Linked DNA regions of Rhodopseudomonas palustris. Each later gene encodes a partner of the first gene's protein in a complex. Links are inferred from orthologs where the notes say so. Each region holds a gene or a part of one and is shown on either strand. Other genes may lie near its edges. The genes, in order: trxA and SR870_RS09835.

Region 1 (12,120 bases):
CGGCGCCACGATGCTGACGTTCCAGGACATCAGCGACACCGAGAACGTCGAGCGCGCGCTACGCGAGCGCAACGAGGCGCTGGAGACCGCCGATCGCATCAAGATCGACTTCGTCCATCACGTCTCCTACGAGCTGCGCTCGCCGCTGACCACGATCATCGGCTTCGCGCATCTGCTCGGCGATCCGAGCACCGGCCCGCTCAACGACAAGCAGTCCGAGTACATCGCCTACATCACCTCGTCGACCAACGCGCTGCTGGCGATCATCAACAACATCCTCGATCTCGCCAGCATCGACGCCGGCGCGATGACGCTCAATCTCGGGCCGATCGAGATCCGCCGCACCATCGCGGCGGCCGCGGAAGGCATTCAGGACCGCCTCGCGCGCGACCAGATAACGCTCGACATCGACACCGATCCGGCGATCGGCGAGTTCGTCGGCGACGAGCGCCGCGTCGTGCAGGTGCTGTACAATCTGCTCGCCAACGCGATCGGCTTTTCGCCCAGCGAGGCGACCGTGAAGCTCGTCGTCCGCAAGAAGGGGACCAGCGTGGTCTTCACCGTGACCGATGCGGGTCCGGGCATCGCGCCGGCGCTGAAGGACAAGGTGTTCGATCTGTTCGAGAGCGATTCCCAGGGCTCGCGGCACCGCGGCCCGGGCCTCGGCCTGGCGCTGGTGCGCTCCTTCGTCGAACTGCACGGCGGCAAGGTCGAGGTCGATTCGGTGGTCGGGCACGGCACCTCGGTGATCTGCGAATTCCCGATCGAGCCGACCGCACAGCGCAACGCCGCCGAATGACGGGTCCGGCGACATTCTCGGTCGCGCTCGCCAACGAGACGGCGACGGCGCGGCTGATGGCGGACATTGCGCTGCTGATAGGCCCGGGCGACGTCGTCACGCTGTCGGGCGATCTCGGCGCCGGCAAGACCGCCGCGGCGCGGGCGATGATCCGCTACCTCGCCGGCGACGACGAGCTCGAAGTGCCGAGCCCGACCTTCACGCTGGTGCAGAGCTACGACCTGCCGCCGTTCCCGCTGCTGCACGCCGATCTGTATCGCGTCGACGATCCCTCCGAACTCGACGAGATCGGGCTGTCGCCGCTGCCGGACGGCGTCGTCGCGCTGATCGAATGGCCGGAGCGCGCGCCCGGCGCGATGCCGGCGGACCGCATCGACATCGCGCTCAGCCATCGGCCGGCGCTCGGCTCGATGGCGCGCGCCGCCGAGATCACCGGTCACGGCAGGGCGGCGGCGCAGGTCGAGCGGCTGGCGGCGCTGCGCAGCTTCATCGAGACCTCCGGCTATGCCGAGGCCGAGCGCCGCCACATGCCGGGCGACGCCTCGACGCGATCCTATGCGCGGCTGGTCAGGGCCGACGAATCGCTGATCCTGATGAACGCGCCGCGGCGGCCGGACGGGCCGGCGCTGTATTCCGGCAAGAGTTACAGCGCAGCCGTCCATCTCGCCGAGGACGTTCGTCCGTTCGTCGCGATCGCCGGCGGTCTGCGCGCGCGCGGCTTCTCGGCGCCGACGATCCATCATGCCGATCTCGATTCCGGCTTTCTGATCACCGAGGATTTCGGTACGGCAGGCTTTGTCGAGGGGACGCCGCCCGAGCCGATCGCCGAGCGCTATCAGGCCGCGGTCGACATGCTGGCGGCGCTGCACGGCCAGACGCTGCCCGAGACGCTGCCGCTGCCGCAGGAGGACTACGCGATCCCGGCGTTCGACACCGACGCGATGCTGATCGAGGTCGGGCTGATGCCGGAATGGTACCTGCCCGACCGCGGCGCGCCGGCCTCCGCGGCGCTGCGCGGCGAATTCGTCGCGATGTGGCGACGGCTGCTCGACGGCATCGCCGGCGAGACGCGGACCTGGGTGCTACGCGACTTCCACTCGCCGAATCTGATCTGGCTCGCCGCGCGCAGCGAGATCGCCCGCGTCGGCGTGATCGATTTCCAGGACGCCGTGCGCGGGCCGGCCGCCTACGACGTGGTGTCGCTGCTGCAGGACGCCCGCATCGACGTGCCCGAAGCGCTCGAACTGGCGCTGCTCGGCCGCTACATCAAGGCCCGGCTCGCCGCCGATCCGGGCTTCGATCCGGCCGGTTTCGCGCGGCTCTATGCGGTGATGTCGGCGCAGCGCAACACAAGGCTGCTCGGCACCTTCGCGCGGCTGAACCGGCGTGACGGCAAGCCGCAATATCTGCGCCATCAGCCGCGGATCTGGACCTATCTGGCCCGTTCGCTGGCGCACCCGTCGCTGGCCGGGTTCCGCGACTGGTATCAGGCAAATGTACCGGCGCCGCGCTGATTTGAACGGTCGGCTTTACGTCTTGTTAGCCGGGCTTTCGCTAGGTTGATTGCCTGCGTAATCTTCCCAGGAATGGCCCCTCGTGGTCGCTGTTCGGGGCGAGGAAAAGAGATGGCTGGCGAACGTAACAAGGATGGGCGCGTCGTATTCGAACGCGGAATCCGGGCGCAGATGATGGCGATCGACGGCACCTGGCGCCGTCCCTGCATGCTCGAGGACGTCTCCGAGTCCGGCGCCAAGCTGACCGTCGAGGGGTCGGTCGAAGGGCTGAACCTCAAGGAGTTCTTTCTGCTGCTGTCGTCCACGGGCCTGGCCTATCGCCGCTGCGAGCTGAGCTGGGTCAATGGCGACCAGATCGGCGTCAGCTTCCTGCGCCACGACAAGAAGAAGAAACAGGTCGCGCGCGCGGCGGCCCCCGCCGCCTGACGGCCGTCGCACGCCGGGCATGATTGCGCCGGATCGCCGCGCGACGCTGTTCGCCCGGCGGATGTCGCATCGGCGTCATGGTTCACGATTACCTCAAGACCGCTGAGATGTGACCGCCAGGCTGGCCGCCGATAGACCGGCCGGTGCTGCGTGATACAATCGATTCGCACGAATCCGGTTCGGTCCCAACAACGAGCGACGATGTCCGTTCAACCTTCAAAAGCGATGGTTCTCGCCGCCGGCTTCGGCGTGCGGATGCGCCCGCTGACCGACCACAAACCCAAGCCGCTGGTGCCGGTCGCCGGCAAGCCGCTGCTCGATCATGTGCTCGACCGGCTCGCCGACGCCGGCGTCGCCGAGGCCGTGATCAACGTGCACTATCTGCCGGACCAGATCATCGATCACACCGCCGCGCGCACCAGCCCGCGCGTGATCATCTCGGACGAGCGCGACGTCGTGCTGGGCACCGGCGGCGCGGTGGTCAAGGCGCTGCCGCTGCTCGGCGAAGCGCCGTTCTATCATCTCAACGCCGATACGCTGTGGATCGACGGCGTACGGCCGAATCTGACGCGGCTCGCGGATGCGTTCGATCCGGCGCGGATGGACATTCTGCTGCTGATGGCGCCGACCGCGGGCAGCATCGGCTATGCCGGCAAGGGCGACTTCGCGATGGCCGCCGACGGCACTCTGCGCAAGCGCAAGGAGAACGAGGTGACGCCGTTCGTCTATGCCGGCGTCGCCATCATGCAGCCCGCGATCTTCAAGGATGCGCCGCAAAGCGAGTTCTCGCTGACGCGGATGTTCGACCGCGCCGCCGAGCGGCAGCGGCTGTTCGGGCTGCGGCTCGACGGCGTCTGGATGCATGTCGGAACCCCGGACGCGGTCGCCGCCGCCGAGCGCGCCTATCTGGCCAGCGTCGCGTGAAGCGCCGCCCGGCACCTCCCGTGCCGGTCCGCGCCATGCCATGATCGCCCGATCGGCGAATCAGGATTTTCATGCGCGTTTTCAGTGTCCCGCCCTCCGCGCCGTTTTTGCGCACGACGATCGAAGCTCTGGTCGACGGCCGATTGATCGAGGGCTTCGACGCGCGCGCCAGGCCCGAGAGCCTCGCCGAGGCGACGCTGTATCTGCCGACCCGCCGCGCCGGTCGCCTCGCGCGCGACGTCTTTCTCGACGTGCTCGGAACCGACGCCGTGCTGCTGCCGCGGATCGTCCCGCTCGGCGACGTCGACGAGGACGAACTGGCGTTCGCGCAGGCCGCGACCGGCGCGGCCGATCTCGACATTCCGCCGGCGCTCGACGGCCTGCCGCGTCGCCTGTTGCTGGCGCAACTGATCGCCGCCTGGGCCAAGGGCCTGCGCCCCGGCGATCCGCTGCAATCGCCGCTGGTGGTCGGCGGCCCGGCCTCGACATTGGCGCTGGCGGACGATCTGGCGCGGCTGATCGACGACATGGCGACGCGCGGCGTCGATTGGGCGGCGCTCGACACGCTGGTGCCGGAGGCGTTCGACCGCTACTGGCGGCTGACGCTGGATTTCCTCAAGATCGCCGGGCAGTGGTGGCCGCAGCATCTGCGCGAGAGCGACCGCATCGAGCCGGCGGCGCGGCGCGATCTGTTGATCGAGGCCGAAGCGGCGCGGCTTGCGGCGCATCGCGGCGGGCCGGTGATCGCGGCGGGCTCGACCGGCTCGATGCCGGCGACCGCGCGCCTCCTGCACGCCATCGCCCAACTGCCGCATGGCGCCGTGGTGCTGCCGGGGCTCGACACCGAACTCGACGAGGCGGCGTGGCAGATGATCGGCCCGGTGCACGACAAGCAGGGCAAGCTCGTCTCGCCGCCGTCGCCGAACCATCCGCAATTCGCCATGCACGCCCTGCTGGCGCGCATGGGATTGGAGCGGCGCGACGTTATCCGCCTCGGCGAAGGCAAGCGCCACGGCCGCGAACTGCTCGCTTCCGAGGCGATGCGGCCGTCGGCGGCGACGGCATCGTGGCACGACCGGCTCGCCGACCCCGCTATCGACCAACTGATTGGCGACGGCACCCATGGCCTGACGCTGATCGAGGCGCCGAACTCGGAGATCGAGGCGCTGACGATTGCCGTCGCGCTGCGCGAGGCACGCGAGCGCGGCCAGTCCGCCGCTTTGGTGACGCCGGATCGCGCGCTGGCGCGCCGCGTCGTCGCGGCACTCGGCCGCTGGAATCTTCCGGTCGACGATTCCGGCGGCGACTCGCTGATGGATACGCAGGCCGGCATCTTCGCCCGGCTCGCCGCCGAGACGGCGTTGCACGGCTGCGAGCCGGCGACGCTGCTGGCGCTGCTGAAACACCCGCTGCTGCGGCTCGGCCGCGACGCGCACGGCTGGCGCTCCGCGGTCGAGACGCTGGAATTGGCGCTGCTGCGCGGCACCCGGCCGGCGGCCGGCAATGAAGGTCTGGCCAAGGAGTTTGCGCACTATCGCGCCGAGTTGACGAAGCTGAGGCGCAACGAGGCGAGCGCGCTGCACAAGTCGGAGCCGCGCGCGCGGCTCGGCGACGACGCGCTCGACGGTGCCGAGACGTTGATCGTGGCGTTGCGCGCCGCGCTGGCGCCGCTCGAAAGCGTCGGCGCCGACCCGCTCGATCTGTGCGCGTTCGGGCAGCGTCATCGCGACGTGCTGATCGCGCTGTCGATCGATCACGACGAAAATGCAGTCGCGTTCGAAGGGCCGCAAGGATCGGCGCTGCTGAAAGCGTTCGACGATCTCGCCGCGGTCGCGCCGCTGAGCGGCGTGATGGTGCCGCCGCATGACTACGCGGACGTGTTCGAGACTGCTTTCGGGGATCGCACCGTGCGCCGGCCCGAACTCGCCGATGCGGCGCTGCGGATCTACGGCCCGCTCGAGGCGCGGCTGACGCAGCACGATCGCGTCGTTCTCGGCGGGCTGGTCGAAGGCGTCTGGCCGCCGGCGCCGCGGATCGATCCGTGGCTGTCGCGGCCGATGCGCCACGAACTCGGGCTCGATCTGCCGGAGCGCCGGATCGGCCTGTCGGCGCACGATTTCGCGCAACTGCTCGGCGCGAATGAAGTGATTCTCACCCACGCCAATAAAGTCGGCGGCGCGCCGGCGGTGGCGTCGCGGTTCCTGCACCGGCTCGAAGCGGTGGCGGGCAAGCCGCGCTGGAGCGACATCAAGGACCGCGGGCAGACGTATTTGGACTACGCGCTGGCGCTGGATCGGCCCGAAAAGGTCGTGCCGATCGCCCAGCCGGCGCCGAAGCCACCGCGCGAGGCCCGGCCGCTGAAGCTGTCGGTCACCGCGATCGAGGACTGGCTGCGCGATCCCTACACGATCTACGCCAAGTTCATTCTCGGCCTGTCGGCGATCGACCCGGTCGACATGCCGCTGTCGGCGGCCGATCGCGGCTCGGCGATCCACGAAGCGCTCGGTGACTTCACCCAGCGCTTCCCCGATGCGTTGCCGGACGATCCGGCGCGGGTGCTGCTCGCCATCGGCGAGAAGCACTTCGCGCCGCTGATGGATCATCCCGAGGCCCGCGCGCTGTGGTGGCCGCGCTTCGCCCGCATCGCAGCCTGGTTCGGCAATTGGGAGCAAGCGCGCCGCGCCGACGGCCCGCGCGTGTTCGCCGAGCGCGACGGCAGCCTGTCGATCGCGCTCGACGGCGGCCGCAACTTCGTGCTGACCGCGCGCGCCGACCGGATCGAGCATCGCGCCGACGGCAGCTACGCGATCCTCGACTACAAGACCGGCAACCCGCCGACCGGCAAGCAGGTGCGGATGGGGCTGTCGCCGCAACTGACGCTCGAAGCCGCGATCCTGCGCGAGGGTGGCTTCGACGGCATCGACGCGGGCGCGTCGGTGAGCGAGCTGACCTACGTCAAGCTCAGCGGCAACTCGCCGCCCGGCGACGAGCGCGTGCTGGAACTGAAGATCGAACGCAAGGACGAGCCGCAGTATCCCGACGATGCCGCAGCCGAGGCCCGCGCCAAGCTCGAAGCGCTGGTCCGACGTTTCGACGACGAGGCGCAGCCTTATCACGCGCTGGTGCTGTCGATGTGGGCGCAGCGCTACGGCCGCTACGACGATCTGGCGCGGATCAAGGAATGGTCGGCCGCTGGCGGCGTCGGGGAGGCGCAGCGATGAGCGGCCCGCGCAGCATTCCGGATCAGGCCCGCGAGCGCCAGATCCTCGCCTCCGATCCGTCCGCCTCGGTGTTCGTCTCGGCCAATGCCGGCTCCGGCAAGACGCATGTTCTGGTGCAGCGCGTCATCCGGCTGCTGCTCGATGGCGTGCCGCCGGAGCGCATCCTGTGTATCACCTTCACCAAGGCCGCCGCCGCCAACATGGCCGAGCGCGTCTTCACCACGCTCGGCCGCTGGGTGACGCTCGACGACGACGCGCTGACGGCCGCGATCCGCGCCACCGGCATCAATTCGGTCGCTCCGTCCCTGTTGGCGCAGGCGCGAAAACTGTTCGCCTGCGCGCTGGAGACGCCGGGCGGGCTGAAAGTGCAGACCATCCACGCGCTGTGCACCCGGCTGCTGCAGCAGTTTCCGTTCGAGGCCAATGTGCCGGCGCGGTTCAGCGTGCTGGACGATCGCGATCAGGCCGAATTGATGCAGCGCGCCAGTCTCGCGGTGCTGCTGCAGGCAGCCGCCGCGCCGGACAGCGCCGCCGGACGCGCGCTGGCGCTGGCGATGACCAGCGCGGCGGATATCACCTTCCGCGAGGTGGTGCAGGAAGCCTGCATGAGCCGCGACCGCTTCCTCGGATGGATCGCCCAGGCCGGCGGTGTCGACGGCGCGATGGCGCAACTCTCAGTGACGCTCGGCGTCGCGGCGGAGGACAGTTGCGACAATGTCGAGCGCGACATCGTCGACGGCCCGCATCTGCCGCGGTCGCAATGGCCCACGGCAGCGGCGATGTTCGAACAGGGCAGCGCCAACGATCAGGCGCAGGCCAAGCGGCTGCGGGCGGCGATCGCGCTGTCGGGCACCGCACAGCTCGACAAATATTGCGAGGTGTTCTTCACCAAGGACAACGGCCTGCGAAAAAGCTTCGCGACCAAGAAGATCGCCGATGCCGCGCCCGGTCTGGTCGAGGACCTCAAGCGCGAGGGCGCGCGGCTCGAGGATCTGCTGGAGCGCCGCCGCGCGTTGCTGATGCGCGAGCGCACCCGCGCGCTGCTGGTGATCGCCTTCGACGTCGCCGAGCGCATCCGCCGCGAAAAGCAGGAGCGCGGGCTGCTCGATTATGATGATCTGATCGACCGGACGCTGCAGATGCTCGACAGCGGCGCGTCGAGCTGGGTGCATTTCAAGCTCGATCGCGGCGTCGATCATGTGCTGATCGACGAGGCGCAGGACACCAGCCCGAAGCAATGGGACATCGTCGCGCATCTGATCGCCGAATTCACCGCCGGCGAGGGCGCGCGCGAGGGCGTGCGGCGCACGGTGTTCGCGGTCGGCGACGAGAAGCAGTCGATCTTCTCGTTTCAGGGCGCGGTGCCGAAGGAATTCGCCGAGCGGCGCGATCTGCTGCAGCGGCGCTTCCACGGCGCCGGGCTCGCCTTCGAGAAGGTCAGCTTCAACTACTCGTTCCGCTCCGGCGCCACCATCCTGCAGTCGGTCGATCACGTGTTTCGCGATCGCGACATCTACCGCAGCATTCACGCCGACGACGCCTATCCGCTGCATCAGGCGCTGACCGATGCAGGCCCCAGCCTGATCGATCTGTGGCCGCTCGAAGTGCCCGACGACAAGCAGGACATCGAAGGCTGGCGCGCGCCGTTCGATGCGGTGTCGGAAACCAGCCCCGAAGTGCGGCTGGCGCACAAGGTGCAGGCCGAGATCGCGTCGCTGATCGGCAGCGGCACCATGACGGGGTCGCAAGGCGACCGGCGTCGGCTGCGCTATGGCGACGTGCTGGTGCTGGTGCGTCGCCGCGGCTCGGCGTTCGATGCGGTGATCCAGGCCTTGAAGCGCGGCGGCATTCCGGTCGCCGGCGCCGACCGGCTGAAGCTGACCGAACACATCGCGATCATCGACCTGATGAATCTGGCGGACGCGCTGCTGCTGCCGCAGGACGATCTGGCGCTCGCGGTGGCGCTGAAGAGTCCGCTGTTCGGGCTCGACGACGACGATCTGTTCCGGCTGGCGTGGCGGCGCAAGGGCTCGCTGCGCGCCGCGCTGCGCGAACACGCGGCGGGCGATCCGAAACTATCAGCCGCGCTGCATCGCCTCGACACCTGCGCATCCCGCGCCCAGGCCGAGACGCCGTTCGGCTTCTACGCCTGGCTGCTCGGCGGCGATGGCGGCCGCGCCCGCATGCTGCGCCGGCTCGGGCCGGAAGCCAATGACGCGCTCGACGAGTTTCTCGAACTGGCGCTGAGCTTCGAGCAGAAGCAGCCGCCGTCGCTGCAGGGCTTCGTCGCGTGGCTGCGCGCCGCCGATACCGAGATCAAGCGCGACATGGAAATCTCGCGCGACGAGGTCCGCGTCATGACCGTGCACGGCGCCAAGGGGCTGGAAGCGCCGGTGGTGTTCCTGGTCGATACCACATCGTCGCCGGCCGATAGCCAGCGGCTCAATCTGATCCGGCTGCCCGGCGGCAATGCGCAGCCCGGCGCGCCGTCCGCGATGGTGTGGGCCGGCCGCAAGGCCAACGATCCCCGCGTCGTCGAGCAGGCCCGCGCCGCGATGATCAGGGAGACCGAGGACGAATATCGCCGGCTGCTTTACGTCGCGATGACGCGCGCCGCGGATCGGCTGATCGTCGGCGGCTGCATGCCGGGCAATCGCAACGATGTCCGCGCGCTGTCCTGGTACGATCTGATCAGCAAGGGTCTGGAGAGTTCGGGTTTGGCGATGCGCGCGGTGCCGCCGCCGGATGGCGCGGTGAAGCGTTATTGCCGTCCCGAGGACGAGACCGTCGAAGCCGCCGCGCCCGAAGCACCGCCCGCCGCGTCGCCGCTGATCGTGCCGGATTGGTTGCGCCAGGCCGCGCCGGCGCAACGCGCGTCCGACGACGTGCTGCGGCCATCCGATTCCGACGAGTCCGATGCCCGCCGCCTGCGCCGCGGCGAGTCGGAGGCGCAACGCCAGCGCGCCTTGCAGCGCGGCACGCTGGTGCACCGGCTGCTGCAGTCGCTGCCCGATCTGCCGGCGGATGTTCGCGCCGACGCAGCCGCGCGCTATCTCGCCCGCAATGCGAAGGATTGGAACGACGAGGACCGCGCCGCGCTCGCCGCGCGGGTGCTGCAGGTGATTGCTGACCCCCGCTTCGCCGCTGTCTTCGCGCCCGGCAGCCGGGCCGAGGTGCCGGTCGTCGGCCGGGTGCAGCGCCATGGCCAACCGGTACTGGTGTCCGGCCAGATCGACCGGCTGGTGGTGACCGACGCCGAGGTTCTGATCGTGGATTTCAAGACCAACCAGTCCCCGCCGGCGACGCTGGCCGAAACGCCGCCGGCCTATCTGCGCCAGCTTGCGCTGTACCGGGCCGTGCTGGCGCTGCTGTATCCACAGCGGATCGTCAGGGCCGCCCTGCTGTGGACGGAAACGCCTGAAATCATGGAGATTTCAGCCTCTGCGCTGGACGCGGAGCAGGCCGTGCCGCCGATCGCGTGAGCGCGCTTGACCCCGCCCCGGCGCGTTCATACTTTGAATTCAGCTCCCCGGCGCGATTCCCGCTGCGCCATCATCCGCTTTCACGAGGTATTCCATGGCCGTAGGCAAGGTGTCAGACGCCGATTTCGAAGCTGAAGTTCTCAAGGCGGAGGGGCCGGTCGTGGTGGATTTCTGGGCCGAGTGGTGCGGCCCCTGCCGCATGATCGCGCCGGCGCTGGACGAGATCTCCGGCGCGATGGGCGACACGGTCAAGATCGTGAAGCTCAATGTCGACGAGAGCCCGGTCACCGCGTCGAAATACGGCGTGATGTCGATCCCGACGCTGATGATCTTCAAGGGCGGCGAGATGGCCTCCCGCCAGGTCGGCGCCGCGCCGAAGGCCAAGCTGCAGCAGTGGATCAGCTCGGCGGTCTGAGCCGCGCCACTGAACGTTCTGCAACGGCCGGCATCCGCCGGCCGTTTGCGTTTCAGAGGGCAAGCACACCACGCGAACGCCGCGCCCGCGTCGCCCCCACCCTAGCCCTCCCCCGCAAGCGGGAGAGGGACCGACCGTGCCCGGTGATAGACCTTGTCTCGGATCGCTTCGTCAGCGGACGCGGGGGCACCAGCACTGCCCCTCCCCACGCACGACGCGCCCCCTCTCCCGCACTTGCGGGGGAGGGCTGGGGTGGGGGCGACACGGGCAGAGCGCGGGCGACTCCTGCCCTCGAGCTCGCGCAGAAGCAGTCGATCCGTTCAGGCTGCTGGCCTGACCCATCCGCTCGCCAGCGTGTCGGCATAGGCCGCCATGCCGTTCCGTCGGGCGAGTGCGGCCATCGCGGCGTGGTCGTAGGGGATCAGGCGAAGCGAGACCCGCCATTCGCCGTTGGCGCGATCGAGGATCGCGTAGCTCGCGTCCGGCGTGCCGGTCTGCATCAGATGCGGATACGGCACGCGATCACGATAGCCGGGACAGCCGGCGCTACCGGGATTGACGATCAGCCGGCCGTCGCGCAGGCGCACCGCGCGGGGGATGTGGGTGTGGGCGCACAGGATCAGCGATTGCGCGATGCCGTCGGCATGGGTCTCGATCGCGGCGAGATCCGACATCCGGATCGCGCCGTCCGGGTTGACGGTTTCGAGCCAGTAGGTCTCGTCGTTGCCGGGCGTGGCGTGGCAGAGAAACACCGCGCCGTCGAGCACGTGCGTCGCCGGGATACTGCGCAGCCAGTCGAGATGATGGGCGTCGAGCTGATCGAACGCGATCTTGTCCCACGCGCCCATGTCGTCGCGCGGGCGATCGAGCAGATAGCGGTCGTGATTGCCGAGCACCACCGTGATGTCGAGCGCCATCAGCATGTCCAGCGTCCGCCGCGCGTCGAGCGGGCCGCTCGCCATGTCGCCGAGGCAGACGAGGTGGTCGACGCCCTGCCTGCCGATATCGGCCAGCACCGCCTCCAGCGCCGCGTAGTTGCTGTGCATGTCGGCGATGGCGGCGATCCGCATGGCGGGTCTCGTTCGGTTGGGGTCAGTTCGGCGGCGTGCCGTTGAGGCTCAGCACGTGGCCGGCGAGATACAGCGAGCCGGTGATCAGGATACGCGGCGGCAGCTCGTAGGCAAGGCCGGCGATCCGCCGCAGCGCGGCGTCGACGCCGTCGGCGAGTTCGACCCGCAGGCCGAGCGCACGTCCGGAATCGGCGAGCGCTTCCGGCGCCATCGCGCCGGCGCGGTCGGGGATCGGTACCGCGATGACGTGGCGCGTCAGTCCGGTGAAA
Region 2 (15,679 bases), 1.6 Mb from region 1 along the record:
GACGCGGCGCGCCGACAGCAGCACGTCGATGCCGCCGCCGGAGCCGAGATCGAGCACGGTCTCGCCCGGCTTCAGCTCCGCCAGCGCGGTCGGGTTGCCGCAGCCGAGCGAGGCCAGCATCGCTTCGGCGGGCAGGCCCTGGGCCTGGGCCGCATCGTAGAGATTGCTTGTGATCGGGCTGACATGGTCGAGGGCAGGGGTGCCGCAGCACGATCCGGCGCGGGTGGCGGCCGCGGCATATTTCTCGCGGACGATTTCGGTAATCTCGGTGGTGGACATCGGGCTCTCCTCACGGTTGGCTGGCAGGACGGCGGGACGGGCTTTCGGTAATTCTATCAGACTAGAAGCATCGAATAAGCGGGCACGAAAAACTCAGGCGGCGGATTTGGTGTCCTTGCTTTCGACGGCATCGGCGCAGCATTCGGCGACCATGAAGTCCATCAGGCCGCGCATCACCTCGTAATTGGCGTGGCAGTTCAGCGTGGTGGCGTCGCGGACCTGGCGGATCAGCCCGGCCGCAACCAGCGTCTTGAGATGATGCGACAGCGTCGAGGGCGCGATCTTCAGCCGCTCCTGCAGCCGGCCGACCGGCGTGCCGGCCTCGCCGGCGCGCACCAGCGCCCGGTAGATCTTCAGCCGGGTCGGATTGCCCAGCGCCTCGAATTTGGTGGCGACGTCGTCAATCTTCATGCCCGCATCGTGCGATCGAATTCTCCGTGGGTCAAACGGTAATTCTAGGATAATCGAATTAATCTCGATCGCGATCTTGACTTGCTGCTAAATATCGATAATTCTGGATATATGGAATCAGAGAACGCAATCATGGCCCTCGGGGCTCTGGCGCAATCGACCCGGCTGGAGGCATTCCGGCTGCTGGCCGCGCACGAGCCGGAGGGCCTCGCGGCCGGGGCGATCGCTGACGCGCTGGCGGTGCCGCAGAACACCATGTCGTCGCATCTGGCGATCCTGGCCCGCGCCGGTCTGATCCGGTCGCGGCGGCACAGCCGCTCGATCGTGTATCGCGCCGACCTCGAGCGGTTTCAGGAGATCGCGCTGTTTCTGATCAAGGATTGCTGCGGCGGCAGCCCGGAATTGTGCGCCCCGCTGATCGCCGACCTACAGCCGTGTTGTGATCCCAAGGAGCCCGCCGATGTCTGACCGCACCTTCAACGTCTTGTTTCTCTGCACCGGCAATACCGCCCGCTCGATCCTCGCCGAGAGCATCCTGCGCAAGGACGGAGCCGGTCGCTTCAACGCCTTCTCCGCCGGCAGCAAGCCGAGGGGGGTGGTCAATCCATTCGCACTGAAGGTGCTCGAAGCGAGCCAATATCCGACCGAGGGCCTGCGCTCGAAGAGCTGGCAGGAGTTCGCGGAGCCGGACGCCCAGGTGATGGATTTCGTGTTCACCGTCTGCGACAACGCCGCCGGTGAGGTCTGCCCGGTGTGGCCGGGCCAGCCGACTAGCGCGCATTGGGGCATCGACGATCCCGCCGCGGTCGAGGGCAGCGATATCGACAAGGAGCGCGCGTTCGTGCAGGCGTTCCGCTTCCTGAAGAACCGGATCGACGCCTTTACCGCGCTGCCGATCAAGCGACTCGATAGCGTCGCGCTCGGCGCGGTGCTGCAGGAGATCGGCCTGTTCGCGGGCGTCAGCTTCGGTCGTCCGAAAGTGGCGTGATGGATGTCGTGATCTATCACAATCCCGACTGCGGCACCTCGCGCAACGCGCTCGGCATGATCCGCAATGCCGGGATCGAACCGCATGTGATCGAGTACCTGAAATGCCCGCCCGGCCGGGCGCTGTTGCAGCAACTGATCGCGCGCGCAGGGCTGACGCCACGCGCGGCGTTGCGCGAGAAGGGCACGCCTTATGCCGAGCTGAAGCTGAATGATCCAGGGCTCGGCGACGACGATCTGCTCGACGCGATGATGGCGCATCCGATCCTGATCAACCGGCCGCTGGTGGTGACGCCGAAGGGCGTGCGGCTGTGCCGGCCGTCCGAAATCGTGCTCGACCTGCTGCCGCCGCAGCGCGGCGAATTCGTCAAGGAAGACGGCGAGCGCGTGATCGACGAGACCGGCCGGCGCGTGGCGACGGCGTGAACATGCGCGCAGACCGATGATGGCAGACCAACGATGAATGCAAGGCGAAGCAACGTTGCACTACGTCATCGCCCGGCTTGACCGGGCGACCCAGTACCCAGAGCGCTTCGTTCAGAAGCTGGCGCTCTGGGAGACTGGATCCCCGCTTTCGCGGGGATGACGGCGGTGGATTGGTCGGCTTCGCTCGCAAGACAAGACGCATTTTCGAGCCACGCTACGCAGCGTGAAGTGATCAAAGAGGCCATCATGTCCACCTTCGAACGCTATCTCACACTTTGGGTCGCGCTCTGCATCGCCGTCGGCATCGCGCTCGGCCATGTCATTCCCGGGTTCTTCCAGGTGGTCGCCGCCGCCGAGATCGCCAAGGTCAATCTGCCGGTGGCGGTGCTGATCTGGCTCATGATCATTCCGATGCTGGTGAAGATCGACTTCGCCGCTCTGGCGCAGGTGCGCGAGCATTGGCGCGGCATCGGCGTGACGCTGTTCATCAACTGGGCGGTGAAGCCGTTCTCGATGGCGGCGCTGGCCTGGTTGTTCATTGGATATCTGTTCCGGGACTATCTGCCGGCCGACCAGATCAATTCCTACATCGCCGGGCTGATCATCCTCGCCGCGGCGCCGTGCACCGCGATGGTGTTCGTGTGGTCGAACCTGACCAAAGGCGAGCCGCATTTCACGCTGAGTCAGGTCGCGCTCAACGACACCATCATGGTGTTCGCCTTCGCGCCGATCGTGGGGCTGCTGCTGGGGCTGTCGGCGATCACCGTGCCGTGGGACACGCTGATGCTGTCGGTGGGGCTGTACATCGTGGTCCCGGTGATCATCGCCCAGCTGCTGCGGCGGAGCGTGCTGGCGGCCGGCGGCGAGGCGGGGCTGCAGCGCTTGCTCGGCGCGGTCCAGCCGCTGTCGCTGGTGGCGTTGCTGGCGACCCTGGTGCTGCTGTTCGGCTTCCAGGGCGAGCAGATCATCAAGCAGCCGCTGGTGATCGCGCTGCTCGCGGTGCCGATCCTGATCCAGGTGTACTTCAATTCCGGGCTGGCCTATCTGCTGAACCGGCTCGCCGGCGAGCAGCATTGCGTCGCCGGCCCCTCGGCGCTGATCGGCGCCAGCAATTTCTTCGAACTCGCGGTGGCGGCGGCGATCAGCCTGTTCGGTTTCGAGTCCGGCGCGGCCCTCGCCACCGTGGTCGGCGTGCTGATCGAGGTGCCGGTGATGCTGACGGTGGTGTGGATCGTCAACCGCTCGAAGGGCTGGTACGAGCGCGCGCCGGCGAGACCACCGGTCGCAGTGCCGGGCCGGGAACGGCCGGGTTGAGGGTGGATTGATACGCGGGGCCTCCAATCGAAAGGGATTCGCGATGCCGCGCACGAAGACAGCCTGGTCAACTCTGTCGATGGCCACGGCCGCTTTTGCCACCGCAGCCTGCGTGTCGCAGGCCTCCGCCCGTACGGTTGAGACCGACAAAGCGCGCGTCAATGTCGAGCGGATCGCGGGCGTCGAACATCCGTGGGGGATCGCGCTGATTCCGGACGGCCGGTTTCTGGTGACCGAGCGGAATTCGGGTCGTCTTCAGCTCGGTAGCCGTGACGGCCGGCTGATGCAGGTCGAGGGCGTGCCGAAGGTGTTCCACTACAAGGGGCCGACCGGCCGCAGCCAGGCCGGACTGTTCCACGTCGCACCGCATCCCGACTTCGCCGACAACCGGCTGATCTATTTCAGCTTCGCCCAGCCCTCGGAGGAAGGCGCCGGCACTGCGATCGCGCGCGGACGACTGGTCGAGGAGGGCGACAAGGCGCGGCTCGACAATGTCGAGGTGATCTACACGCCGAAGGCGCATGATTCCAGCGGACTGCATTTCGGCGGCCGCTTCGCCTTCCATCCCAAGGACAAATCGATCGTGATGTCGATCGGCGAACGGCGCAACATGTCGCGGGCGCAGAAGCGCGACGACGAGGCCGGCTCTTTCATCCGGGTGATGGACGACGGTTCGGTGCCGAAGGACAATCCGTTCGTCGGGCAGAACGACGCCGCGCCGGCGATCTATGCGCTCGGCAACCGCAACAGCCAGGGGCTCGCCTTCCATCCGCAGACCGGCGCGCTGTGGGCCAACGACCATGGGCCGCGCGCTGGCGACGAGATCAACAAGATCGAGGGCGGCAAGAACTACGGCTGGCCGATGCAGGCCGCGGGCGTCGATTACTCCGGCGCGCCGATCGGCAAGGGCGCGCGTGGTGTCGATGGCATGACGGACCCCGCGCATGTGTTCGAGCGCACGGTCGGGCCCTCGGGCCTCGCCTTCTACACCGGGGAGATGTTTCCGGAATGGCGCGGCCACATGTTGCATGGCGGCCTCGCGGCGCGCGCGCTGGTGCGCACTTCGCTCGACGGCGACAAGGTGACCGGCGAGGAGTGGATGCTGCGCGACCTCGATCGCCGTATCCGCGACGTGCAGGTCGCCTCCGACGGTGCGATCTGGCTGGTCACCGAGCATCCGGACGGCGAGGTGCTGCGGCTGAGCCGCGCGGACGCGGCGACGGTCGGGTCCGGCAAGGCGGATCGCGGCAAGGACAAGGCGCGCTGAGCCAGTCCCACCGACCAGCAGCCGAGGCGGCGCTGGTCGGTGGGACTACTCCCCGATGGGTTGATGATCGCGCGGCGCGCCTAGAGCGTTTCATCGATTGATTGAAGCGATATGGCCCTTGCCAGATGCACTGACTCCTCATCCTGAGGAGCCCGGCGAAGCCGGGCGTCTCGAAGGATGGGGCGACGCATCATGGCCGGCGGCGCATGGTTCGAGACGGCGCTTCGCGCCTCCTCACCATGAGGTTGTGCCTGTGGTCAGAGTCCCAGAACGCCAGTGCTGATTCCATCGGAGACGGAACGGCTCTAGTCGGCGCGCAGCTTCAGCCCGGTCGCGGCTTCGAGGTCTCTGATCGCCTGATCGGCGCTGGTGACCTTGATCGTGGTCATGCCCATCTCGCGCGCCGGCTTGAGGTTGACGCCGAGGTCGTCGAGATAGACGCAGTTGGCCGGGTCGACGCCGAGCGTATCGGTCATCATCCGATAGATCTTCGGATCCGGCTTGCGCAGGCCGATCTTGGCGGACTCGATGACGTGATCGAACAGCGCCATCACTTCGGCGACGTACAGCGTGCGGCCCGAGGCCGAGCCGATCGCGTTGGCGGGCAGATTGTTGGTGATGCAGCCGGTCTTGAAGCTCTGCTTGACGCGGCGCAGGGCCTCGACCATCTGCGGGCGGAGATCGCCGGACAGCAGCGGCAGCACCTCACGGCCGCGGACCTCGGCGCCGAGCGCGCGCGATTCTTCCGCGAACAGCGCGTCGAAGGTGTCGAGATCGACTTCGGCACGCTCGAACTTCGCCCAGGCGTTCTCGAAATGATTGGCGGCATTGGTGCGGCGGATGATGTCGATCGGCAGCCCGCGCTCGATCTCGAACCGTGCGAACGCCTCGAACGGCGAGGAGGTGAGCACCCCGCCGAAATCCCAGATCACCGCCTCGACCATCGCGTTTCGTCTCCCCGCTGTTGATTGCAGCGAGGGCTAGCACGCGGCTGCGGCGGCCACCAGTCCGGGCGGCGAGGCGCCGGCATGCATCGCCTCCAGCATGGTGTCGCGCAGCCATTTGTGGCCGGGGTCGTCGGTGTTTCGCTCGTGCCAGATCATGTGGAAGTGCTGTTCCGAGATCGGCACCGGCGATTCGTGGATCTGCAGATTGAACACCGGCGCCATCAGTTCGGCGAAACGGCGCGGCAACACCGCGACGAGGTCGCTGCTGCCGACCGCCGCCGGCATCGACCAGACCTTGTTGACCATGTAGGCGATCCGCCGGTTGCCGCCGCGGGTGGTGATGTCGCGATCGATATTGATGTGACCGCGCAGCTCGTTGATCAGCGCCACCTGGTTCAGCGCCATGAAGGTCCTGGCGTCGAGCGTGGCGCCGATCCCGGGATGGCCGCGGCGGGCGACCACGACGTTGTCGCACGGGCAGATCGTCTCGAACACCAGCCCCGGCGCGCTGACCGGGAAGGTGTAGCAGGCCAGATCCAGCGTGCCGGCGATGATGTCGTCGGTGACGTTGGTGTTCCAGGGCGGGCGGGATTCGATCGTCACCTGCGGCGCATGCGCGGTGATCTCGCGCAGCAGCGGCGGCATCAGGATCGGCTCCAGCGGATCGACGATCACGATCCGGAAGGTGCGCTTGTAGGAGGCGAGATCGAGGCTGCGATCGCCGTCGAATTGCTGGCGGATCAGCCGCAGCGCCTCGCGCACCGGGTCGATCATCTGCTGCGAGCGCAGCGTCGGCTTGACGCCGCGGCCGGCGCGCACGAACAGCGGATCGTCGAAATGCTCGCGCAGCCGCGTCAGCGCGTTCGAGACCGCCGGCTGGCTCAGCGCCAGTTGCCGCGCGGCGTGGCTGATATTGCCGGTGGCATACACCGCGTCGAACACGATCAGCAGATTGAGGTCGACATTACGCAGGTTGATCGTCGCCATCGGCCCCCGCCGTCCCCCTGTAGCCTTGATCTTGCGACGCAAACTTCAATCATTCGCGCGGCTGATAGATAGATGAGCGGCGGCCCGCCTGCCATGGCGAATTGTCGCAGCCGGCCCTCATTGTCGGCACGGGAGCGCGGCCCAAACCATTCACCGGCGCTATGGTCGGCATTCAAAGACATAATTTTTCATCCCGTTGCCGCGCTCCTAGTGTCCCCCTGGGGGGCGGAGCGAACGCGCATGCGGCGGTGTCGCAAGCGGCCGAGCTACACGCCATCGATGAAGACAAGACCCGGCCGGCGCGCCCGCGTGCGTCGGAACGGCAGCGCTTTGGGGAGACGCGACGATGGACGTGCCGACGGTGAGGGGTGGCAGGATCGCGAACGGCAGGGTGCGGATCGCGTCCGTCGCCGCGGCACGGATCAAGCAATTGCTGCTGTCGACCGCGCTGGTCGGCATCGTGGTCTATCCGCAGGCGCTGCAGGCGCAATCCTGGAACGGCAACGTCGACAGCGACTTCTCCAACGGCGCCAATTGGAGCACCGGCGTCGCACCGACCTCAACCGACGTCTCGACGATCGCATCCACGCCGACCACCCCGGTGGTGGCCGCGACCACGGCGAATGCCGGGCAGATCACGATGTCCGGCGCCACAATCGGCATCAATAGCGGCGCGACACTGGTCTTGAACACCCTGACTGTCGGGAGCGGGTCCACCGTGACCGGGGCGGGCGCCATCGCGACGAATTCGTTGTTCCTCGACTCCGGCTCGGTCGCGACCGATGTCGCGCTGGGGATCCTGGCGACCATGGGAGGCGGCACCATCAGCGGCGCGATCAGCGGCGCCGGCCAGATGCTCGTCTCCGGCGGATTCAACACCTTGACCGGCGCCAACACCTATAGCGGCGGCACGCAGATCAATGCCGGCGCGCTCCTGACGGTCGGCGACAGCGGCACCCTCGGCTCGATCACCGGCGACATCGTCAACAGCGGCACGCTGACCTTCACCCGCTCCGATACGACGGCCTATGGCGGCGTGATTTCCGGCACCGGCGTGGTCAACAAGTCCGGCACCGGCACGCTGGTCCTGTCCGGCGCCAACACCTATAGCGGCGCGACGACCATCCTCAACGGTACGCTGCAGACCGGCGCCAACAACGTGCTCAGCAGCGCCTCGGCGCTGACGATTGCCGCCGGTGCGACGCTCGACCTCACCAATACACAACAGACCGTGGCATCGCTGGCGGGCGCCGGCAATGTGAATCTTGGAGGTGGCCACGCCTTCAGTTTCGGTGGCGACAATGCGTCCACCAGCTTCACCGGAAATTTCATTGGCACGCTAAGCGCCATCAAGGAAGGCACCGGCACCTTCAGCTTCAGCGGTACCGGCCCGAGCGCTGGCGCCATCCAGATCAATGCGGGTACGCTGGCATTGACCGGCGCGGCCGACTTCAGCGGTGCAGGCGTCACCTTGCAGGCCAATACGACGCTGGACATTTCCGGGGCCAACGCCGGCATCTCGATCAAGAGCTTGCAGGGCCAGAACGGCACGGCGGTCCATCTCGGCAGCCGCACGCTGACGGTCCAGCGCACCGACTTTGTTTTCGGCTCCAACTTCAACGGCGTCATCGACGGCAGCGGCGGCCTGACCGTCGGGCAAAATTCGTCGCTCAGGTTGTTCGGCGTCAACACCTATAGCGGCCCGACCACGCTCAGCTCGGCGTCGGCCACGCTGGACCTTCGACATGTCAGCGCCATCGCGGCCTCCAGCGAGGTCAATCTCGCCGCCAGCGGCGTCACGCTGGCGAGCCAAAATGCCGGCGGAGACGCCACGGTTCAGGCGCTGCGCGGCGTCGCCGGCAGCATCGTCACCCTGCACAACAACAATCTGGTGATCGCCAACGCGGCATCGGATTTCGCCGGCATCATCAAGACGGATTTCGGCGCGCCGACCGGCGGCGTCATTCTCAATGGCGGCCACCAGACCCTGTCCGGGATCAACACCTATCTGGGCGCCACCACGGTCAATGCCGGCACGCTCAGCGTCAACGGCTCGATCGCAACCTCGTCGCTGACCACGGTCAATGCCGGCGGCACGCTGGGCGGCACCGGCACGGTCGGCAACACATCGATCAATGGCGGCGCGCTGGCGCCGGGCAATTCGATCGGCACACTGAATGTGAGCGGCAATCTCGTCTTCACCGCGGCGTCGAGCTACATGGTCGAGGTGTCGCCCACCAGCGCCGACCGCACCAACGTCAGCGGCACCGCGACGCTCGGCGGCGCGACGGTCAACGCGATCTTCGCCAGCGGCAGCTATGTCGAGCGGCAATACACCATCCTCAATGCCGCCGGCGGCATCGTCGGCACGTTCGGGTCGGTGGTGAACAGCAATCTGCCGTCGGGCTTCAAGTCGAGTCTGGGCTACGATTCCAACAACGCTTATCTCAATCTGGTGCTGGACTTTACGCCTACGCCGACACCGACTCCAACACCCACGCCGTCGCCGCTGCCGATCAACAGCGGCCTCAACGGCAACCAGACCCAGGTCGCCAACGCGCTGAGCGGATATTTCGCGCGCAACGGCAGCATCCCGATCTTGTTCGGCGCGCTCGGTCCGGCCGGGCTGAGCGCTGCGGCGGGCGAGACGCCGACCGGCGTTCAGCAGACCACGTTCAACGCCATGAACATGTTCATGGGCGTGCTGACCGATCCGTTCAGCAACGGTCGCGGGCTTGGCGATCAGACGCCGGTCGCGATGTCCTACGCGGGCGGCGGCTCCGTGCGCGATGCCCACGCGATGATCACCAAAGCGGTGAAGCCGTCGTTCGAACCGCGTTGGGTCAGTTGGGGCGCGGGCTTCGGCGGTTCGCAGACCACCGACGGCGATGCGACGCTCGGCTCCGCGACCTCGACCAGCCGGCTCTACGGCATCGCCGCCGGCGCCGACTACTGGCTGTCGTCACAGACCGTCGCCGGCTTCGCGATGGCCGGCGGCGCAACCAGTTTCGGCCTCGCCGACGGGCTCGGCTCCGGTCGCTCCGATCTGGTGCAGGTCGGCGGCTTCGTGCGCCACAGCATCGGCGCCTTCTATCTCACCGCTGCGGCCGCCTATGGCTGGCAGGACATCACCACCGAGCGGACACTCGGCGTCGGCGGGATCAATCAGTTGCGTGCCAACTTCAACGCCAACGCTTACTCCGCCCGCGTCGAAGCCGGCCACCGCTTCGTCGCGCCGCTGATTGGCGGCATCGGCCTGACGCCCTATGCCGCCGGGCAGGTCACCGCGTTCGATCTGCCGGCCTATGCGGAGCAGACCGTGAGCGGCAACGGCGTGTTCGCGCTCGACTATGCTGCGAAGACCGCAACCACGACGCGCAGCGAGATCGGCCTGCGCAGCGACAAGTCGTTTGCGCTGGATGGCGTGCTGCTGACGCTGCGCGGACGGGCGGCCTGGGCGCACGATTTCGACGTCGAACGCTCGATCGCGGCGACGTTCCAGGCGCTGCCCGGTGCGAGTTTCGTCGTGAACGGCGCGCGTCCGGCGCGGGATGCGGCGCTGACGACGGTGTCCGCCGAGGTGAACTGGTTGAACGGCTTCTCGGTCGCGGCCGCCTTCGAAGGCGAATTCTCCGACGTCACCCGCAGCTATGCGGGCAAGGGCGTGGCGCGCTACGCTTGGTGATCGTGCGCCGCGCGCTCGGTTCGAACCGCGCGAACGAGTATGCCGTAGAACGAAATACGGTTCCGAAAACGGGAACGTCTGTGGCCTCATATCCACACCCGATGCGACTTTGTCGCAAAGCGGCGCCGCCAACCTGTTCATCCCAATTGTGAACCTGTAGGCTGATTCACGAAGCGGGCTCGGTCGTGGCCCGCGAGGTGACGAGGTGTGAATTGCAATATCGGCGAACTGCCGACGACCGGGGGTCGCGGCTTAAGGCGGCCGAGCTGATTCGAATTCGTGGGCGGCGGCAGGTTGTTGTGTCGGCGCTGATGGCCACAACGGCTTTGTTGTCGGTCGCCCAGACTGCGCATGCCCAGCAGGTCTGGACCGGCGCGACGAGCCAGGACTACGACACGGCTTCGAACTGGAGCGGCCCGGTTGTGCCCGACGCCGGTGCGACGGCAACGTTCACCAGCAACGGCGCGCCGACGTCGGTGGTGCTGACGACCATCCGCAGCCCGGCCGGCTTCACGTTCGATGCAGGGACGCCGACCTACACGATCGGAGTCGCATCCGGCGGGCAGCTCAATATGAGCGGCGCCGGCATCGTCAACAACTCCGGCAACGCCCAGGAATTCCTCATCGGTTCCGGCAGCCAGATCGACTTCGTGGGCTTCAGCACCGCGGGCAATGCGACCATCAGGAACCTGGGTGGTACTCTGATTTTCAGCCAGACTTCGTCCGGAGGAACCGCCGCAATCGAGAATGACGGCAGCATGGGGCTGCGGACGACCTCAGGCTCGATATCGATCGGATCGCTGTCGGGCAGCGGGACGGTGGCGGCCATCGCGGCCGGCGTCCCGGTCCAGAGCTTGAGTATCGGCAGCCTGAACACCTCCACGGAATTCTCGGGCACGTTCAGCGACGGCGACTCGCAATTCGCGCTGGTCAAGACCGGGACCGGAACGCTGACGCTGACGGGGAACAATTTCTACTCCGGAGGCACCACGATATCGGGCGGCACGCTGCAGCTCGGCAATGGCGGCTTGAACGGCTCCATCATCGGCGACATCATCAACAATGCGACGCTGGCCGTCGATCTCAGCAACGGCACCAGCCTCGGCGGCGTGATCTCCGGCAGCGGCGAACTGGTCCAGCGCGGGGGCGGCATCCTCGCGCTGCTCGGCAACAACACCTATACGGGCGGCACCACGATTTCTTCGGGCACGCTGCGGGTCGGCAACGGCGCCACCAGCGGTTCGATCGTGGGCGACGTCGTCAACAACAGCGTGCTCCAATTCAATCGTTCGGACGCGATCGGCTTCGGTGGCGTGATCTCCGGCAGCGGAGAGCTGGTCAAACTCGCCGGCGGCACGCTGACGCTGACGGGGGCCAACACCTACACCGGCGGCACCACGATCAGCAACGGCACGCTGCAAATCGGCAGCGGCGGCACCACCGGGTCGATCACCGGCAACATCACCAACAACGCAGCGCTGGTGTTCAATCGGTCTGATGCAATCGGCTTCGGCGGGGTGATTTCGGGCACCGGCAGCGTCACCAAGCTCGGCAGCGACGCGCTGCTCCTGTTCGGCGAGAACACCTACACCGGCGGCACCACCATCAGTGGCGGCTTCTTGCAGATCGGCAGTGGCGGCACCGCGGGATCGATCGTCGGCGACGTCGTCAACAACGGGACGCTGGAGTTCGCCCGCTCGGACGCCCATGCTTTCAGTGGCGCGATTTCCGGCACCGGCAATCTGATCAGCTTCGGCGGCAGCGTCGGCAGTGGCGTTTTCACGTTGACCGGGACCAATACTTACTCCGGGGGCACGACCGTCTCCAGCGGCACGCTGCAGATCGGCGACGGCGGTACCTCGGGCTCGATCGTCGGCAACGTCAGCAACAACGCTACGCTCGCGTTCAATCGCTCCGACGCCACGAGCTTCGGCGGCGTGATTTCCGGAGGCGGCCAAGTCGTCAAGCGCGGCGCCGGCGACCTGTCTCTGACGGGCCTCAGCAGCTATACGGGCGCCACCACGGTCGATGCCGGCACGCTCAGCGTCAACGGCTCGATCGCGTCGTCGTCGTTGACGACGGTGAACGCAGGGGCGGCGCTCGGCGGCACCGGCACGGTCGGCACCACGCTGATCAACGGCGGCGCGCTGGCGCCGGGCAATTCGATCGGCACGCTGAATGTGAGCGGCAACCTCGTCTTCACCGCGGCGTCGAGCTACATGGTCGAGGTGTCGCCGAGCAGTGCCGACCGCACCAATGTCAGCGGCACCGCGACGCTGGGTGGCGCGACGGTGAACGCGTCGTTCGCCAGCGGCGGCTATGTCGAGCGGCAATACACCATCGTCAACGCCACCGGCGGAGTGGTCGGCACTTTTGGCGCGCTGGTCAACACCAACCTGCCGTCCGGCTTCAAGTCGAGTCTCGGCTACGATGCCAACAACGCCTATCTCAATCTGGTGCTCGACTACACGCCGACGCCGCCGACCCCGGAGCCGTCACCGACGCCGCCCGTCATCAACAGCGGCCTCAACGGCAACCAGACTCAGGTCGCCAACGCGCTGAGTGGTTATTTCGCGCGCAACGGCAGCATCCCGATCGTGTTCGGCGCGCTCGGCCCGGCCGGGCTGAGCGCTGCGTCGGGCGAGACGCCGACCGGGGCACAGCAGTCGACGTTCAACGCGATGGGCATGTTCATGGGCGTGCTGACCGATCCGTTCAGCAACGGCCGCGGGCCGGCGGATCAGACGCCGGTCGCGATGTCCTACGCGGCGGGTGGCACCGCCGGCCGCGGCGGCTCGGCGCATGACGCCCACGCGATCATCATCAAAGCGGTGAAGCCGACGTTCGAACCGCGCTGGGTCAGTTGGGGCGCGGGCTTCGGCGGTTCGCAGACCACCGACGGCAATGCGACGCTCGGCTCCGCGACCTCGACCAGCCGGCTCTACGGCATTGCCGCCGGCGCGGATTACTGGCTGTCGCCGCAGACCGTCGCCGGCTTCGCGATGGCCGGCGGCGCGACCAGTTTCGGCCTGTCCGGCGGCCTGGGCTCCGGCCGCTCCGACCTGATCCAGGCCGGCGGCTTCGTCCGCCACCGCGTTGGCGCCTTCTATCTCACCGCCGCAGCCGCCTATGGCTGGCAGGACATCACCACCGAGCGGACACTCGGCGTCGGCGGGATCAATCAGTTGCGTGCCAACTTCAACGCCAACGCTTACTCCGCCCGCGTCGAAGCCGGCCACCGCTTCGTCGCGCCGCTGATTGGCGGCATCGGCCTGACGCCCTATGCCGCCGGGCAGGTCACCGCGTTCGATCTGCCGGCCTATGCGGAGCAGACCGTGAGCGGCAACGGCGTGTTCGCGCTCGACTATGCTGCGAAGACCGCAACCACGACGCGCAGCGAGATCGGCCTGCGCAGCGACAAGTCGTTTGCGCTGGATGGCGTGCTGCTGACGCTGCGCGGACGGGCGGCCTGGGCGCACGATTTCGACGTCGAACGCTCGATCGCGGCGACGTTCCAGGCGCTGCCCGGTGCGAGTTTCGTCGTGAACGGCGCGCGTCCGGCGCGGGATGCGGCGCTGACGACGGTGTCCGCCGAGGTGAACTGGTTGAACGGCTTCTCGGTCGCGGCCGCCTTCGAAGGCGAATTCTCCGACGTCACCCGCAGCTATGCGGGCAAGGGCGTGCTGCGCTACGCCTGGTGATCGTTCGAACGCCTGTCATTGCGGCGCCGGAGCCCGGCGTCGATCCGCACCTTCTCAATGCATGGTCTTGCTGCTCTTGAGAAACGGGCGGCGGGCGGATTCGTGCTTTTCGTAGAGTTCGAGCCAGCGGCGGTCCTCGGGTCGGTACCATTCCTCATTGCCGCCCGGCGGCGGTCCGCTCTTGGCGATGATCTCGTCCAGCCGGAAGAACTCGGCGGTTTCTTCCGACGAGAGACCGATCAGCACCCTGTTTCCAGAGCTATCGAGTTCGTAATCGTCGTCCTTGATCATGCCGCCAATTGACCATCGGCGACGGCGCGGTCAACGCAATTGCGCGCTTAACCTAACTGATCAACCTTACCCGCCGATTGTTGCGTCGGATTCAAGGAATAGCCGATCGCGAATACTTAACGCGTTAATACAATGTTTTACCTCTCGAATTACAGGATAACCGGGTACCGGCCGACGCGGCGGCGTTCGGCGATGCAGGGCAAGGGGACCTTTGATGCTGAGATCGATTTCGGCGCGGATGATCGTGGCGATCACGCTGGTGGCCATCGGATCGTGCGCCATGCTGGCAGGCTTCAGCTTCTGGCGGCAGCAAGAAACCATCGATGTTGCGCTGGAGCGGGAGCTTCGCTCGGACTACGCCAACCTGTCCGGCGCGATCGAGGCGGAAACCCGCACCACGCTGGCGCTCAGCGAAACCCTCGCGGCGATGCAATCGGTCAAGGACTCGATTCGCTCCGGCGATCGCGACGCCACGATCGCGCTGTTGAAGGAGGCTCACGGCAAGCTCGCCCCGCGCGGCCTCAACCTGATCACCATCCAGGTTCCGCCGTCCACGACATTCGCCCGCGTCCACAAGCCGGATGCGTTCGGCGACAACGTCGCCAACCGTCGCAAGATGGTGGTGGATGCGCTGGCCAATTCACGCTCCGAGGGCGGCATCGAGCCCGGCCGCGACAACCTCACCGTGTTCGGCACGGCGCCGATCGTCGACAGCAAAGGGCTGGTGGGGACGATGGATATCGGCGCGCCGTTCGGCCAGAATTTCGTCGAGCGGATGAAGTCGCGGTTCGGGGTGGACGTTGCGATTCTACAGCCCACCGGCGAGAGCACCAATGTCATTGCCTCGTCGATCTCCGGCCTGACTCCGGACGCCGATGCAGTTCGCCGCGCGATGTCCGGCGAACTGGTGATCCGCAAGCAGGAACTCGGCGGCAAGGCCACCGGCGTGACCTTCGGCCAGATCAAGAACTTCTCCGGCAACCCCGTCGCGGTGCTGCAGATCGTGCGCGACGCCAGCGCCTACGCCGCGCTGACGGCGAGCGCGCTGCAGTGGCTCGGGCTGGCGACGCTCGGCGCGGCGCTGGCCGCGATGGCGATCGCATTCTGGCTCGGCCGCGGCATGGCGAAGCCGATCCGGGCGCTGGAAGGCGCGATGCGGGAAATCAGCCAGGGCCACCACGCGGTCGAAGTCCCCGGCTGCGCCCGGCGCGACGAGGTCGGCTCGATGGCCCGTACCGTCGAAGTGTTCAAGGAAAGCCTGCTCGAGACCGAACGGCTGCGCGCCTCGCAGGATCAGCAGCGCGTCGCCCACGAGAATGAACGACGACAGGCGATGCTCGAACTGGCGGCGCGGTTCGAGTCGAGCGTCGGCAGCGTGGTCGAA

Evidence for each region.
Region 2: the proteins of trxA (region 1) and SR870_RS09835 are in contact, whole or in part, in an NMR structure (PDB 2IPA), measured with the Bacillus subtilis proteins. The link is inferred for Rhodopseudomonas palustris from one-to-one orthologs.

Annotation. Positions count from the first base shown.
Region 1 is NZ_CP140155.1:3,808,038-3,820,157, reverse strand. Bases 9,200-12,120 are described here. They hold trxA (thioredoxin), read left to right. Parts: upstream 9,200-10,460; coding sequence 10,461-10,781; downstream 10,782-12,120. Other genes in these bases: SR870_RS17180 (folylpolyglutamate synthase/dihydrofolate synthase family protein), read right to left, coding at 11,874-12,120; SR870_RS17185 (metallophosphoesterase family protein), read right to left, coding at 11,102-11,851; addA (double-strand break repair helicase AddA), read left to right, coding at 9,200-10,366. Also shown: SR870_RS17220 (sensor histidine kinase), read left to right, coding at 1-799; tRNA (adenosine(37)-N6)-threonylcarbamoyltransferase complex ATPase subunit type 1 TsaE, read left to right, coding at 796-2,313; SR870_RS17210 (PilZ domain-containing protein), read left to right, coding at 2,425-2,739; SR870_RS17205 (nucleotidyltransferase family protein), read left to right, coding at 2,941-3,663; double-strand break repair protein AddB, read left to right, coding at 3,735-6,884; more of addA, read left to right, coding at 6,881-9,199. UniProt on the Bacillus subtilis protein: Participates in various redox reactions through the reversible oxidation of its active center dithiol to a disulfide and catalyzes dithiol-disulfide exchange reactions.
Region 2 is NZ_CP140155.1:2,171,942-2,187,620, reverse strand. The notes cover bases 1-2,914. They hold SR870_RS09835 (arsenate reductase ArsC), read left to right. Parts: upstream 1-1,150; coding sequence 1,151-1,678; downstream 1,679-2,914. Other genes in these bases: arsB (ACR3 family arsenite efflux transporter), read left to right, coding at 2,350-2,914; arsC (arsenate reductase (glutaredoxin)), read left to right, coding at 1,678-2,103; SR870_RS09840 (metalloregulator ArsR/SmtB family transcription factor), read left to right, coding at 802-1,158; SR870_RS09845 (metalloregulator ArsR/SmtB family transcription factor), read right to left, coding at 373-690; SR870_RS09850 (arsenite methyltransferase), read right to left, coding at 1-279. Outside these bases: more of arsB, read left to right, coding at 2,915-3,417; SR870_RS09820 (PQQ-dependent sugar dehydrogenase), read left to right, coding at 3,497-4,684; SR870_RS09815 (HAD-IA family hydrolase), read right to left, coding at 4,990-5,628; SR870_RS09810 (LysR family transcriptional regulator), read right to left, coding at 5,665-6,618; SR870_RS09805 (autotransporter outer membrane beta-barrel domain-containing protein), read left to right, coding at 6,965-10,303; SR870_RS09800 (autotransporter-associated beta strand repeat-containing protein), read left to right, coding at 10,615-14,004; SR870_RS09795 (hypothetical protein), read right to left, coding at 14,059-14,295; SR870_RS09790 (methyl-accepting chemotaxis protein), read left to right, coding at 14,510-15,679. UniProt on the Bacillus subtilis protein: Catalyzes the reduction of arsenate [As(V)] to arsenite [As(III)]. In vitro, can dephosphorylate para-nitrophenyl phosphate (pNPP).